2 linked regions of the Ketobacter sp. MCCC 1A13808 genome follow. The protein of the gene in region 1 interacts with the protein of each later gene in a pairwise test. Links are inferred from orthologs where the notes say so. Each region holds a gene or a part of one and is shown in the gene's direction. Other genes may lie near its edges. The genes, in order: thrS and rplA.

Region 1 (11,233 bases):
CGGGCAAATAAACTTTACGCGCACTGCGCTGAAGCCGGTCCAGAGCATTCATTAAGTCCTTGCCTGACTTGGGCGGCGCCAGTTGCAATACTCCCAGAGTATAAATCGCTTCTTTCGCAACACCCAACACGGAAGACGAAACTGCGAAATCCTTAAACAGCATGAAAGTATCCAGATCGCCAAAGGTGACCACCTGCGGCTTTTCTGAAGGCTTGAATTCTCGCAGACGTTTACCAGACAAAAAGCGTTCGACATTGTGCGCAGCGGCTTTCCCCATATCAATGGCGTGATAAGCTTGTTTCGATAAACTGTGACCACCCGGATTCGCAGCATCCCCGATAATAAAGACATTTTCTCTGGCCTGACTTTGGAAGTAATCGTTTACATCAGCCCATTGATCCGGCGTATCGGTTAGATAGGATCGTTGTAAAAACCCGTTGGGAGAGGCCCCACCAGACCAAATGGTAATATCACTTTCAATTGCCCCTCCGTTCATTAAACAGATGCCTTCGGGGTCGACGGATTCAACGCTTTCACCCACATGATATTGCACACGAAAACCAGACGTGTGGCTGCGAATCTTGCTGTCGAGATGCCCCGGACAATTGGGTAGCAAAGCATCTGCGGACTCCACGATATTAAACTCGAATTGCGGCCGGTGACGATAAGTCCGCATCACTTCGCCGAACGCTTCCACGCCTTCAATGCCACCGCCCACCACAGTGACCCGGGTAGTTCGGTGAGACAACGACGCCCGGTGCAGGCGGCGAGCGATCACCTGACATTGCTCAACACTTTTCATGGGCAGGGCAAACTGATCAGCCCCTTCGATTCCAAATGTATTATTCACACTGCCAGTGGCAACAATGCACACATCGAACGGCACCCGAGAACCGTCATCCAGGTGCACGAAAGAGGACGTCATCTCTATCGCCCGGTTCAGCAAAAAACGATGCCCCAAGCGACGCACCAGCAGGTTCCGATTGAGTCGTAGCTCATCTCCTTTTTTTGCACCGGAGATAATTTCATGAATGTTAGGTAGCCACTCGATATGCGGGGAAGGATCAATAAGGGTAACGTCGAACTTGCCGGATTTGAGCTGCTGGGCCGCATTCAACCCGGCAACCCCCCCTCCCACTATGACGATCTTTTGTTTGTTCTGCCTGCCAAACATATTGGAACTCCAATTAAACCGTCCGATGAAACGAGCTTTACAATACGAAGTGTATACAGCTAACAGTGCATTCTATCCCAGGGACCTAACGTTCGAAAGCAATACGCGCGCCACGGACCGATTGATTCACTTTACCGGCTTCAAATGCCACTTCACCATTCACCAGGGTAGCCACGATAGATGATTTGAATATGTAACCACCAAACGGCGACCAGCCGCATTTGGAATACAACTTCTGGTCATCCACTACGGTCGGTGCATTCAGATCCACCAGAGTAAGATCGGCCCAATAGCCCTCGCGGATATAGCCGCGATTTTCGATCTGAAACAACTGAGCAACGTTATGGCTGGTCTTCTGGACTATGGTCTCGAGACTGAATTGACCGCGATGGTAATGCTCGAGCATGGACACAACCGCATGCTGTACCAAGGGCAAGCCGGCCGGTGCCTTGAAATAGGTGCCTTGCTTCTCGTCCCAGGTATGTGGGGCATGATCGGTCGCAACCACATCAATCAGATCGGAATTGATAGCATCCAGTATGGCCTGGCGATCAGACGCTTTCTTCACCGCCGGATTGCATTTGATCAGGCTGCCTTTGGCTTCATAATCTTCTTCACTGAAAAAAAGGTGATGCACACAGGCCTCGGCAGTAATGCGTTTCTCCGCCAACGGGCCTGCCCGGAACAAGGCCATTTCTTTTTCGGTCGTCAAATGCAATACATGCAAACGGGTATCGAAACGCTTAGCCAATTCCACGGCGAAGCTTGAGGATTTATAACAAGCCTCCTGCGATCGTATCAACGGATGACAGGACATGGGGATATCTTCACCATATTGCTCTCTGTATTGATCCTCATTGGCCTTAATCATCGGGGTATCTTCGCAATGGGTCACTACGATGGTCGGCGCATACTGGAAAATACCTTCTAGAATTTCCGGTTTATCCACCAGCATATTTCCGGTAGAGGCACCCATAAATACTTTGATACCGCAAGCCGCTTTCGGATCAAGGGATTTGATGTTTTCCAGGTTGTCATTACTGGCCCCCAGATAGAAAGCAAAGTTGGCCAAAGATTTTTGCGCGGCACGCTGATACTTATCTTCCAGCGCCTCGCGATTAATGGTCAGCGGGTTCGCGTTCGGCATTTCGAAATAACTGGTAATCCCACCGGCGACAGCGGCGGCGGATTCGGTGGCTATCTCGCCTTTATGGGTCAAGCCGGGCTCACGAAAATGGACCTGATCGTCTATCATTCCCGGCAGAAGATGCTTGCCGGTGGCATCTATCACCCGATCCGCGGGCTGGGAGGATAAATCGGCCCCCAGTTTAGCGATGCGCCCGTCGTCGATATAGACGTCCAGTTCGCGGAGTGTGCCTTCGTTGACTACAAGAGCGTTGGTAATTAACAAGCTGGTCATGTGCTCATCCTATACTGAGGTGCGCGGGAAGCGTATTATAACCGATTCAACTCTGTACTGAACCCAAGGCCCTGTTTTCATGTCTGCACTGTTTGTAAATCATCTCACGGTTCTCGATTTTTCCTACGTTCACCCGGTACGGGGTATCCTCGGCGAAAGCTGGATTGCGGATCTGGAGCTGCATGGCGAGCTGGACCAGCAGGGTATGGTGTTCGATTTCGGCGATGTAAAAAAACAGGTGCGCGATGCTCTGGAATCCCTGTTCGACCACAAGCTTGTGGTACCGGCTGAACTGCCGGCGCTCAGTAAAAGCGAACAAAACGGCATCACTGATTTAAACTGGGAGGACAGCGAAGGACGCCAATATCGGCACCGTTCTCCCGCCGAAGCGGTGCTGTTGTTGCAACAGGCCCATGTTTCGCCGGAAGCGCTGACGCCGCTATTGGAGCAAGCGGCAATGGCCGCAGTACCTGCCAATGTAAAGCAAATTAGGGTGCGCCTGCGCACCGAAGAAATCAGCGGAGCCTTCTACCATTACAGTCATGGGTTAAAAAAACACCTGGGCAACTGCCAACGCATCGCGCACGGCCACCGCTCGCGCATCAAAGTGAAGCGCAATGGAAAGCGGGACCCGTTGCTTGAAAAAGCCTGGGCACTAAAATGGAAGGACATCTATATCGGCACAAAAGAAGACCTCACAGAACCCTTTTCCGACAAGGGCGTGGAATACTGCACATTCGCCTACCAGGCCCAACAAGGTGATTTTGAATTAACCCTGCCCAAATCAAAGGTTTACCTGATCGATACCGATACCACAGTCGAATACCTGGCAGAGCACATTGCCGGTCGCCTGAATCAGGACAATCCAGATTGTGAAATCGAGGTGAAAGCCTTTGAAGGCGTGATGAAAGGCGCGATTGCAGTGAAACCTGCTCTTAAATAAGGCTGCATTCTTCTATACAATGTCCGGTCCACGAAACGGGATGGAAACGACAGGAAGAAACCAGAACCATGTCCATTGAAATAACACTGCCTGATGGTAGCGTGCGCCGCTACGACAACCCGATCACCGGCCTCGATGTCGCCGGTGACATCGGCCCCGGCTTGGCTAAAGCCAGCCTTGCCATGTACCTCAACGACCAGTTGGTCGACCTGTCCACCACCCTGACAGAATCCAGCCGTATCGCTTTTCTGACCCGTGACAAGGATGCCGCACTAGAGTTGCTGCGCCACGACGCCGCCCACGTGATGGCACAGGCAGTGAAAGAACTGTATCCGGAAACACAGGTCACCATTGGCCCCGCCATCGAGAACGGTTTTTATTACGATTTCCATCGTGAGGAATCCTTCACTCCGGAAGACCTGCATAAAATTGAATCCCGGATGGCCGAATTGGTAGAACAGAACATACCCATTCAACGCGAGGTCTGGCACCGAGATGAAGCCATCGCCTTTTTTGAGAAAGAAGGTGAAACCTTCAAGGCCGAATTGATCCGCGACTTGCCGCAGGATGAGGTGATTTCATTGTACCGACAAGGTGATTTTATCGATCTGTGCCTTGGCCCCCACCTGCCTTCCACCGGCAAACTGGGTAAAGCGTTTAAGATCATGAAGCTGGCCGGCGCCTACTGGCGTGGTGACGCCACCAACCCCCAATTGCAGCGGATATACGGCACTTGCTGGCGCGATCCGAAAGAACTCAAAAAATACCTGCACATGCTGGAGGAAGCGGAAAAGCGCGACCACCGTAAACTGGGTAAAGAAATGGGCTTGTTCCATCAGCAGGAAGAAGCCGTTGGCAGCATGTTCTGGCACCCGAAAGGCTGGCGTGCCCGCCGCGCACTGGAAAACTACATTCGCGGTAAGATGGAACGGAATGGCTACCAGGAAATCGCCACTCCGCAAATTATGGATCGGAAACTATGGGAACAGTCTGGTCATTGGGATAAATACGGTGAGGACATGTTTACCTTCTGCACTCATGACCACAAGGACATGGCCATCAAGCCCATGAATTGCCCCGGCCACGTGCAAATATTCAAGCAAGGGTTAAAAAGTTACCGCGACCTGCCGATCCGTTTCGGAGAATTCACCACGCTGTTCCGTAACGAAGCCCACGGTGCGCTGCACGGATTAATGAGAGCGCGCTCGTTCAGCCAGGACGATGCCCATATTTTCTGCACCGAAGAACAGATTAATCCCGAGACAGCCGCTTTCATTACCATGCTGAGGGAAGTATACAAAGACTTCGGCTTCGACGATATCCGCATCAAATTCTCCACCCGCCCGGAAAATCGCGCGGGCAGTGATGAAACCTGGGATAAGGCCGAGTCTGCGTTGCAAAGCGCGGTTGACAGCCTGGGCCTGGAATGCGAACTCAACCCTGGTGAAGGTGCTTTCTACGGTCCAAAGCTGGAGTTCGTGTTAAAGGATGCTATTGGCCGGGATTGGCAATGCGGCACCCTGCAGGTGGATTTTGTTTTACCTGAACGACTCGATGCCGAATACGTCGGGGAAGACGGCGCAAGACATCGCCCGGTTATGTTGCATCGCGCGGTATTGGGATCCCTAGAGCGCTTTCTGGGCATAGTGATTGAATCCAGTGCCGGACACCTACCGATGTGGATGGCCCCGGTGCCAGTGGTGATTGCCACTATCACCGATGATGCACGTGACTGGGCTTTGAGCGTGGCAGACAAACTGAAAACCGCCGGAGTGTATTGCGAACTGGATTTGCGCAATGAAAAAATTGGCTACAAAGTCCGTGAACACAGTAAAGCTAAAGTACCGCAGATTTGGGTGGTCGGTAAAAATGAAGCCGAAGCGCACCAGGTTGCGGTGCGCCAGCTGGGCAGCAAGAACAACGATGTACTGGATTTGGACGACGCCTTGCAGAAGCTGATTGACGCTACCCTGCCGCCGGTTTAACGAGGAACAAAGCAAGGTTCCAGACCAGCATCACGTTATTTAACATTCTCTTTAAGAAGACCATGACCATACATTTATACAATACACTGTCGCAGAAAAAAGAACGCTTCACTCCGATCGACCCGAATCAGGTCACGATGTATGTGTGTGGTCCCACGGTCTACAACTACGTGCATATCGGAAATTCCCGCCCAGTGGTGATTTTTGATCTATTGTTCCGCTTATTGAAACGGCATTACCCGGCAGTGAAATACGCGCGCAACATTACCGACGTGGATGATAAAATCAATAATGCAGCGCGCGAGAACGGTATATCGATTCGGGATTTCAGTGATCAGTACACACAAGCGTTCCACCAGGATATGGGCCGGCTCAACACCCTACCCCCTAGCCTGGAGCCGCGAGCAACCGATAACATCGACGCCATGATCGAACAGATTCAGGCATTGATGGATAACGGCCATGCTTATTCAGCGCAAGGGCATGTACTGTTTCAAGTGAGCACCGATGCGCACTATGGCGCGTTATCTCACCGCAAGCTGGATGACATGATCGCCGGTGCCAGCGAGCGCGTAGAGGAAGCCTCTTATAAGCGTCAGCCCGCCGACTTTGTGCTTTGGAAACCGTCCACTGACGACATGCCAGGATGGGAAAGCCCATGGGGTCGCGGCCGTCCGGGGTGGCATATTGAATGTTCTGCTATGATCAACAAACACCTGGCCAAGACCATCGACATTCACGGCGGTGGTCAGGATCTTATATTTCCCCACCACGAGAACGAGATCGCTCAGGGCACCTGTTGCCACCGCGAGGAAGAACAATTTGTTCGCTATTGGATGCATAACGGCTATTTGAATATCGACGGCGAGAAGATGTCGAAATCACTGGGCAACTTTTTCACCGTGCGCGAGCTACTGGAGCTGTGGCCCGGTGAAGTCATTCGTTACGCATTGTTCACCGCCCACTATCGTAAGCCATTGGACTGGACAGAGGATTTACTGTCCAGCGCCAAATCCAGTCTCGATCGTTTGTATGGTGCATTACGGGATACGCCGATAGACGTTGACCTGACTTTACAGCACCCCCGCCTGGATGAACTTGAGCACCATCTGCAGGACGATCTGGCGACGCCACAAATGCTGGCGGTGTTACACGCCCTGGCCGGTGACATCAACAAAGCCGATGCTGATGAGAAAGCAACCCTACAGCACGTACTGCGCGTTGCGGGGTACCGGGTCGGCTTGCTGGACCAAGATGCCGAAGCCTGGTTTAAGTGGCAATCGGCCAGCCAGACGAGCGGCTTAACCGATGCAGAAATTGATTCGTTGATCGAAGAACGTATCGCCGCCAAGACAGCTAAAAATTATGCCCGAGCAGATGAGATCAGAGCAATACTAAGTGAGCAGCGAATTACCCTGGAAGACTCTAAAGAAGGAACCCGTTGGACCAGACAGTAGTCGGTCCAACGACGGATTGCCTACACACCCGCCACCTCATGAATGACGTTGATCGCTGTGCAGCCAGAAACATGGGGACTGTGGTGTAACGGATGGTTCGCCCGACTGGTGGACAAACGTTTATAGAAATTATCCGGATCGACTTTAGCCTTTTCCAGCAGTGCCTGAGCCTGGGCTTCAACCAATTTTCTCGCCTTGAACAATTGCATCTGCACCCGGCTTTGCACGTTCACCGCACCGTCGCCACTGGTCTCGATAGGCAGGAATATAGCATCCGGGTAGCGTTCGGTAATAATCGATTGCACACCATCCGATACCCCACTGGACGGCATGCACCCGAATGGTTTAACACTGATGGTCATGTCGGATTTTTTATCTTTGACGTTTAAAATGAGTTTTCCGACCTCCATGTGCCCTTCGCCGCCCCGCAGATTATTGTCGTAATAATCGTGGGCGACCTTCGCGATCTTATCCATATCCGAAAGCTTATAACCCTTCAGCCCCATAAACCGTGCTACCGTTTTAAACATCATCGGCAAGGCTTTTTCACCCAATTTAATCATTGCCAGACGTTTACGGACGCTGACGCCTTCCAGCGCAAATTTACTGCCTCCGTCACCCCCTTTGTCGACCCCCCTCAAACCGGAGCGATCCAGCGTGTCGTAACGCGCCTGCCATAATAAATACTGTACCCAGGCCGTAACCGGTTGCACTTCTACTTCTGCGCCTTCCTGCTCCAGAAAACGTTGCAGATGGTAGTTCCCGTCCCCCTCCGTCGTCATCGCCCAAAACTCACCGATAATAGACACCTTCGGTTTTACCTTGGAGCGATCCACTTTAATTGCACTGAATTCCGCTTTTGCTTTACGCAAGGATTTTACAAACCCACTATTGCTGCGCAGTGCTTCCGATATGAAATTCTTACTGTTTTGCAGCGCACGATCCGTTGCGCCTGGCTCGACTTCATAGGGGCGAATCCGGTATGCCAAGGCATTAATCACGTCGCCTGCCACAATCCCTTTACCCATATTCAGCACAAAACTAAGGCCCAAGTCCAAACCCTGGTCGCCTCCGGCAGCTTGCTTTATACCTTTTGTCTGCTCAAACATGATTACACGAAAACCATCGAAACCGGCATCCCGCAACGCCTTGCGATATTCAGTTACATAAGTGCCGAAACGGCAGGGTCCGCAAGAGCCGATCGTGGCGAACAAATATTTTTCTATAATTTCTTCTTTGGGTATGCCGCTGTTCCGCAATCCGATCAGATATTTAACCAGGTTGCCCACAGTAAAATAGGTCGGATTGCATTGCCCGCGGTTGCCGTACTCTCGGCCCACCTGCAGTGCCTTGTTATCGGGAATATCCAGGGCGATGACATTATAACCAGCGCCGGTAAAAGCCGACTGAATAAAAAAGTCGTGTGCCGCAGTTAACCCGGCAAACAAAATGGTGGTCGAGGCACGCTGCGCAGCGGTAAATTCATTGGGAACAGGGTCGTGCCAATGTTCTATTTGGTCTGCAACAATCCCAGGGGTAGAGGAAGGTAAAGCGGATGGCGGATTGAATAGGGCAACGGAACTATTTGCGTCTACCAATTGGATCCGATTGTTTGTAGCGTTTTTTTGTGTGGCCGTTTCCATAACACACTCCTTACTGGTTAATCCACCATCATCACATCGATACGATTTCTAGCCGGTTCAAATTCTGGCGTGAAGGTTTTTACTTTTTGTTTTAGCTGGATGGCTGGGGTAGCAGGCTGAGTTGTTCCCAATGCCGCCTTATCCGCCAGCGCTTCCTGTCTCATCATTAGCGTATGCGCATACGTTTTTACGCGAATTTTAATTGAGCCCGACGGCCGATTCGCGTCGATATCATGCAATGCCGAATAAGGCGTATTAGAAGCACCAATAATACTGTCGATCATGCCATAGGTCGGGGCATCGTGGCCGCATTTAAAGCTCGACAAATCCAGCACCGCCACATTTGGATGACGGGCGGCGAACTTTGCTGCCCAGACCTTCTGCACACTGTTAACAGAGTAGTTTTCCGGCCACACATCATTAATTTCAAGCGGGGAGTTAATACGCCCCGACTCCAGGTCCTGCCGGAAGAAGCGATGCAGGTACGTTTTGTCTTTAGGGATTGAGCGCATACTGATAATGGGATAACCCAACGCCTGGAATTCCTCTAACACCCCGTGATTTAAACCCAAATCGTTGTGATAGGGCCGACCCAACATCAAAATCGCCATACGATTTTCCTGTTCCACCTGGTCAAGTATATCGCGACATTTTTCCTGCAAGAACTCATCGAATTTATCCAGTGCTATAAAGCCCTGATCTACAGCAAAATCACTCTCATCCTCAGTAATACCCAGAATATCTGCAAACTGCTCATACATGCGTTTCTTCAGCAGCAACGGTTCCATCAGGCTCAGAGCCGGATTCACATACTCAATATTGCGCTCAGCAAAAAAGTCGGTTTCTTTGGTAAATGCGGATTTAATGACTGCCGGGGTTCCGGCCACAATCGGACAGCAAGCAGTGTCCATGACATTTTCAACAAATGTCGGTATGTGGGTTAGTGCCGGAAAGAAAATATAGTTAAGCGGCTTTTTCGCGTGGTGCACAAACAACAGATTGTGCACGTGAGCCTGAACGACTTTCGATGGATAACAAGGATCAACCGCGCCGTACTTGCCACCCGATTGAAATAGCTCTTCGGTCGTTTCATCGGAAAATACGATGTTTCTGGGGCTCAGACCTAAGGCTTCAAAATAGGTTCGCCACAGTGGCCCAGTGCTGTACAAGTTTAATGCGCGCGGTATCCCGATACGGATTGACTTGCGCCGTTCCGCCGCTGCCGCATCGGATCTTTCAAAGCCGCGCACAATTCTTTTGTGTTTTATTTTACCGAACAAGCTTTTTTTGACTTCGATATCCTGACGCGGTGAACCGGCATCGGGCAAATCTCCCGCTTTATAAAACGGGTTAAAGCAAAGCTTGCTTTCCGTTTCAACCAGGTTGGGGTAGCGGGTCATGCGCGTTTTACGCTCTTTATTCAGCTTTCGCAGCGCGTCATAATCTTCTACTGTGCCCTTCTCACAGGAAAAGCCGGAGATATAACGCGCCGACTGCCCACTGTCGGACTGCGTATCAATAAAGGTACGAGAACAATCGTTTGCACAAAAGTGACAGCGGGTGGTTTCGTCATTGGTCGAGGTATATTTGAGGTTGATCGCATTATCCAACCCCACAAAAGAGGTATACCCTTTTCGCGTCACTACTCGCAACGCTTCATAAGCGGCGCCGATTGCTCCGGCTTCACCGGTATGCGGGTGCACATGCACTTCGGCATCGGGCACACGTTCTTTAATATAATCGACCTGTGATTTGACCGCTGCCAGATTGTTTTGGGTGCCGCCCTGCAAAACAAAGACCCTGCCGAGCTCGGCCATACGCGGTATCTGCACTACGTATTGCCAGACGTTTTTTGGCAATACTAATGCCAAGCCCGCCAGCAATTCGTTGGCGGAGTAGCCTTCTTTTTGAAAATTCACGCGATCCGAATCCAGAAACACCGCGCAGCCGTAACTGAAATTTGGGGATAGATCCGCCTCAAAAGCACGATCAGCGTATTCCGTTACCGGTATACCGAACTGATCCGCCATAGCTTGTAACAGCATACCGTTCCCGGCGCTGCACGAATTCGAAAGGCGGAAATTTTTGATATCCCCTTTGTGCAAAAACAGCACTTTTATGTCCTGCCCGCCGATATCACAAATCACATCCGCATCCGGAAAAAAGTGGGTAGCGCTTTTCATGTGAGCGACAGTTTCAACTATATTACTGTCCGCTGCCAGCGCGGTTTCCAGCACATCGCCCGCGTATCCGGTCACCCCGAACCCACAAATATCCAGACTGGCAGACTGCTCGGACGCCCACGTCTTTAATTGCGCGAACATATCCTGCATATCTGAAATGGGATTACCTTTAGAGAGGCGATAGACTTTTTTAAGAATTTCGCCCTGCTCATCAATCAAAACCAACTTACTGGATGTCGAGCCACCATCCAGCCCAATCACGCCGCGGATCACCTGATTACTGCTGATGGTTGCCGCTTTGAATTTAGGCGCTGCATACAGGTCAACAAAGAACGATTTCTCGTTCGGATTTGCCACCAGTCCCGGACCGGCAGAATTTCCCAGCTGCGCTTTACGGCCATGGTTAATAAATTCTTTCAAGCCTTCCA
Region 2 (3,736 bases), on another replicon or contig:
CGTCCGCAGTTCTACTTCCGTACAACGGATATCACCGGTGCTGTAGAGCTTCCTGAAGGCGTAGAGATGGTAATGCCGGGCGATAACATCAAGATGGATGTTACCCTGATTGCACCGATCGCGATGGAAGAAGGTCTGCGTTTTGCAATTCGTGAAGGTGGCCGTACTGTTGGTGCGGGTGTTGTAGCGAAAATTGTTGAATAGGCACTAGTCAAAGCTGGTTTGGCCGAGTATCATGCTCGGCCCGATTGTCTATGTAAGAAAACTGATTTAGGCCAGTAGTTCAATTGGTAGAGCACCGGTCTCCAAAACCGGGTGTTGGGGGTTCGAGTCCCTCCTGGCCTGCCAAATAGGGAATGAAGGCTTCCTGGTATGAACTCATGCTGGTGGAGCCGGTCTGAAATCTATGAGTACAAGCACAGAACAGTCCCAATCATCTCCGGCAAATGCTCTTTTGTGGGTGTTGGTAGCAATCCTGGTCGCTGCAGCCGTGGTGGGCAATGCCTATTTTGATGATCAACCGCTCTTGTACAGAGTTATTGGTGTGGTTGTCCTGGGTTGTCTGGCCGCATTGGTGGCTTCTTTCACGGTCAGGGGGCGGGCATTTATAACTCTGCTTCAGGACGCAAGGTCCGAAGTCAGGCGTGTTGTTTGGCCAACTAAGCAAGAAACAGCACAAACAACCGGCATAGTCGTTGTCGTTGTTGCTTTGATGGCTGTGCTGCTTTGGTTGCTTGACATGGCGCTGGGGTCAATTATTTCCGGAATTATCGGCTAATAACAAGAGGTTGCAGATGGCAAAGCGTTGGTACGTGGTACACGCCTACTCAGGCTTTGAAAAGCACGTGAAACGATCTCTTGGAGAGCGAATTAAGCTGGAAGAGATGGAAGACCATTTTGGGGAGATCCTCGTTCCCACAGAAGAAGTGGTTGAAATGCGGGGTGGTCAAAAACGCAAAAGTGAGCGCAAATTTTTCCCTGGCTATGTGTTAGTGCAAATGGAGATGAATGACGCTTCTTGGCATTTGGTTAAAGATTGCCCTAAAGTGATGGGCTTTATCGGCGGTACAGCGGATAAGCCAGCACCGATCTCCGATCGAGAAGCTGCAGCGATATTGCAGCGAGTGGAAGACGGGGTTGAGAAGCCAAAGCCGAAGACTTTGTTCGAGCCGGGTGAAGTGGTTCGTGTGGTTGATGGTCCGTTCGCAGACTTTAACGGCGTTGTTGAAGAGGTGAATTATGAGAAGAGTCGCCTGCAAGTGGCTGTTCTGATTTTTGGTCGTTCTACACCAGTTGAACTTGAGTTCGGTCAGGTAGAAAAAGGTTAATAGAGATTCGACCCCTGCAGGCGTATGCGCTGTGGGGATTTTTACTTTGCACGGGGAGCTGTATTCCAGCGTTTGAACCCGAGGAGTAGCTGAAATGGCAAAGAAAATCCAAGCTTATATAAAGCTTCAGGTAAAAGCAGGCCAAGCAAACCCAAGTCCCCCAGTCGGACCTGCATTGGGCCAGCACGGCGTAAACATTATGGAGTTCTGTAAGGCGTTTAACGCCCAGACACAGCCTCCTGCGTTTGAGGCGGGAATGCCCATTCCGGTTATCATAACCGTCTATAGTGACCGTTCCTTTACCTTCATCACTAAAACACCCCCAGCGTCTGTGCTATTGCTGAAAAAGCTCGGTATCCCCAAAGGGAGCGGTGTGCCAAACAAGAATAAAGTTGGCAAAGTGACCCGTGCGCAATTAGAAGAAATTGCCACTATTAAGATGCCTGATTTGACTGCAGCCGATATGGATGCAGCTGTACGGACCATAGCGGGCTCTGCCCGTAGTATGGGTCTTGATGTGGAGGGTCTGTAAATGGCGAAGTTGACTAAGCGACAAAAAGTGATTCGTGAAAAAGTAGATGCAGCTAAAGCTTATGATGTAGTAGAGGCGGTCACTTTGCTGGCTGATCTGTCCACTGTTAAGTTCAAAGAGAGTATCGACGTTGCTGTAAACCTGGGCGTAGATCCACGAAAATCGGATCAGGTTGTCCGTGGGGCAAGCGTGCTTCCCAACGGAACTGGTAAGACAGTTCGGGTTGCGGTGTTCACTCAGGGGGCCAATGCCGAAGCGGCTAAAGCTGCGGGTGCCGACCTGGTTGGAATGGACGATTTAGCTGAAGAGATCCAGAAAGGTAACCTGGATTTCGACGTGGTAATTGCGTCACCGGATGCAATGCGAGTGGTTGGTAAGTTAGGGCAGATCCTGGGTCCCCGAGGCTTAATGCCTAATCCCAAAACCGGCACAGTTACACCGGATGTCGTAACTGCAGTGAATAATGCAAAGGCGGGTCAGGTTCGTTACAGAACAGACAAAGCAGGTATTATCCACTGTTCAGTTGGGCAGGTAGGTTTCGAACCAACTGCGATCAAGCAAAATATTGAAGCGCTGATGTCAGACTTGAAAAAAGCCAAGCCTGCCAGTGCAAAAGGTACCTATATCAAAAAGATCACTTTGTCCTCCACGATGGGGCCTGGTGTGTCAATCGATCAAGGCAGCCTGGAAATATAAGTGAAAAAGACTTTGAGCTCTTGCGGCTATTTGTTGTTAGTCGCAAGGCGCGTTAAAGACCGTAGGTGCGTAAAAGCGAACGATTGCTTGTACGCTTAAAAATGCCTGCGCAAACGCGGTGGTTCAAGATTCAGTATTGCTGAGTCGGGCACCGCAACCTCAATCATTTCATTGGTTGGGGAAACGAAACTTAGCAAGTAAAGAGAGGTGTTCAGTGGCACTAAGACTAGAAGACAAAAAGGCAATTGTTGCCGAAGTCAACGACGTCGCGTCCGGTGCTCTGTCCGCTGTAATTGCTGACTATCGGGGTTTGTCTGTTTCCCAAATGACTGAATTACGGAAACAGGCCCGCGAACAAGGTGTGTATCTGCGAGTGGTTCGAAACACTCTGGCGCGCATCGCGGTTGAAGGCACTGAATTTGAGTGCCTGAAGGAAACTCTGGTCGGCCCGACTATTTTGGCATTGTCTATGGAAGACCCCGGTGCAGCCGCCCGGATGATCAAAGACTACGCCAAAGATAACGACAAGTTGGAAGTGAAAGCCCTGGCAATAGGTGGCGTTTTATATGGCGCTAACGAAATTGACAGATTGGCTAAACTCCCGACACGCGATCAAGCACTCGGCATGCTCGCGAGCGTACTGCAAGCACCTGTTACTAAGCTTGCTCGTTCGCTCAACGATGTTCCTGGCAAAATCGCACGTGTAGTCGCAGCGGTCAAAGACCAAAAAGCAGCTTAATATTGAATCTATTTAAATTGAATTGAAAAGTTCAGGAGTAAAATCATGGCTCTGTCCAACGAAGATATTTTAAACGCAATTGCTGAAATGAGTGTAATGGATTTGGTTGAACTGGTTTCAGCCATCGAAGAAAAATTTGGTGTGTCAGCGGCAGCTCCCGTCGCTGTAGCTGCTGCCGGCGGTGAAGTTGCTGCTGCTGCGGAAGAGCAAACCGAGTTTGACGTTATCCTGGAATCTTTTGGCGAGAACAAAGTAGCGGTTATCAAAGCAGTTCGCGGTGTAACTGGTCTTGGTCTGAAAGAAGCTAAAGAAATGGTTGAAGGTGCCCCTAAAGCAGTTAAAGAAGGCGCATCTAAAGACGAAGCAGAAAAAATCAAGAAAGACCTGGAAGACGCTGGCGCTAAAGTCGCACTTAAGTAACAGCTTGGCGAATCTGCGTTA

The links.
Region 2: the proteins of thrS (region 1) and rplA interact in binary tests that used the Escherichia coli proteins (3 or more experiments, as listed by UniProt). The link is inferred for Ketobacter sp. MCCC 1A13808 from one-to-one orthologs.

The regions. Positions count from the first base shown.
Region 1 is NZ_VRKW01000019.1:50,328-61,560, reverse strand. What follows is about bases 3,166-6,063. They hold thrS (threonine--tRNA ligase), read left to right. Parts: upstream 3,166-3,605; coding sequence 3,606-5,522; downstream 5,523-6,063. Other genes in these bases: cysS (cysteine--tRNA ligase), read left to right, coding at 5,585-6,063; FT643_RS21140 (6-carboxytetrahydropterin synthase), read left to right, coding at 3,166-3,537. Outside these bases: FT643_RS21150 (NAD(P)/FAD-dependent oxidoreductase), read right to left, coding at 1-1,174; FT643_RS21145 (dihydroorotase), read right to left, coding at 1,260-2,594; more of FT643_RS21140, read left to right, coding at 2,674-3,165; more of cysS, read left to right, coding at 6,064-6,979; FT643_RS21125 (hypothetical protein), read right to left, coding at 7,000-8,622; FT643_RS21120 (BadF/BadG/BcrA/BcrD ATPase family protein), read right to left, coding at 8,640-11,233. UniProt on the Escherichia coli protein: Catalyzes the attachment of threonine to tRNA(Thr) in a two-step reaction: L-threonine is first activated by ATP to form Thr-AMP and then transferred to the acceptor end of tRNA(Thr). The rate-limiting step is amino acid activation in the presence of tRNA.
Region 2 is NZ_VRKW01000025.1:3-3,738, forward strand. Bases 883-3,708 are described here. They hold rplA (50S ribosomal protein L1), read left to right. Parts: upstream 883-1,860; coding sequence 1,861-2,556; downstream 2,557-3,708. Other genes in these bases: nusG (transcription termination/antitermination protein NusG), read left to right, coding at 883-1,328; rplK (50S ribosomal protein L11), read left to right, coding at 1,423-1,860; rplJ (50S ribosomal protein L10), read left to right, coding at 2,771-3,295; rplL (50S ribosomal protein L7/L12), read left to right, coding at 3,341-3,708. Outside these bases: preprotein translocase subunit SecE, read left to right, coding at 407-778; more of nusG, read left to right, coding at 795-882; more of rplL, read left to right, coding at 3,709-3,715. UniProt on the Escherichia coli protein: One of the primary rRNA binding proteins, it binds very close to the 3'-end of the 23S rRNA. Forms part of the L1 stalk. It is often not seen in high-resolution crystal structures, but can be seen in cryo_EM and 3D reconstruction models.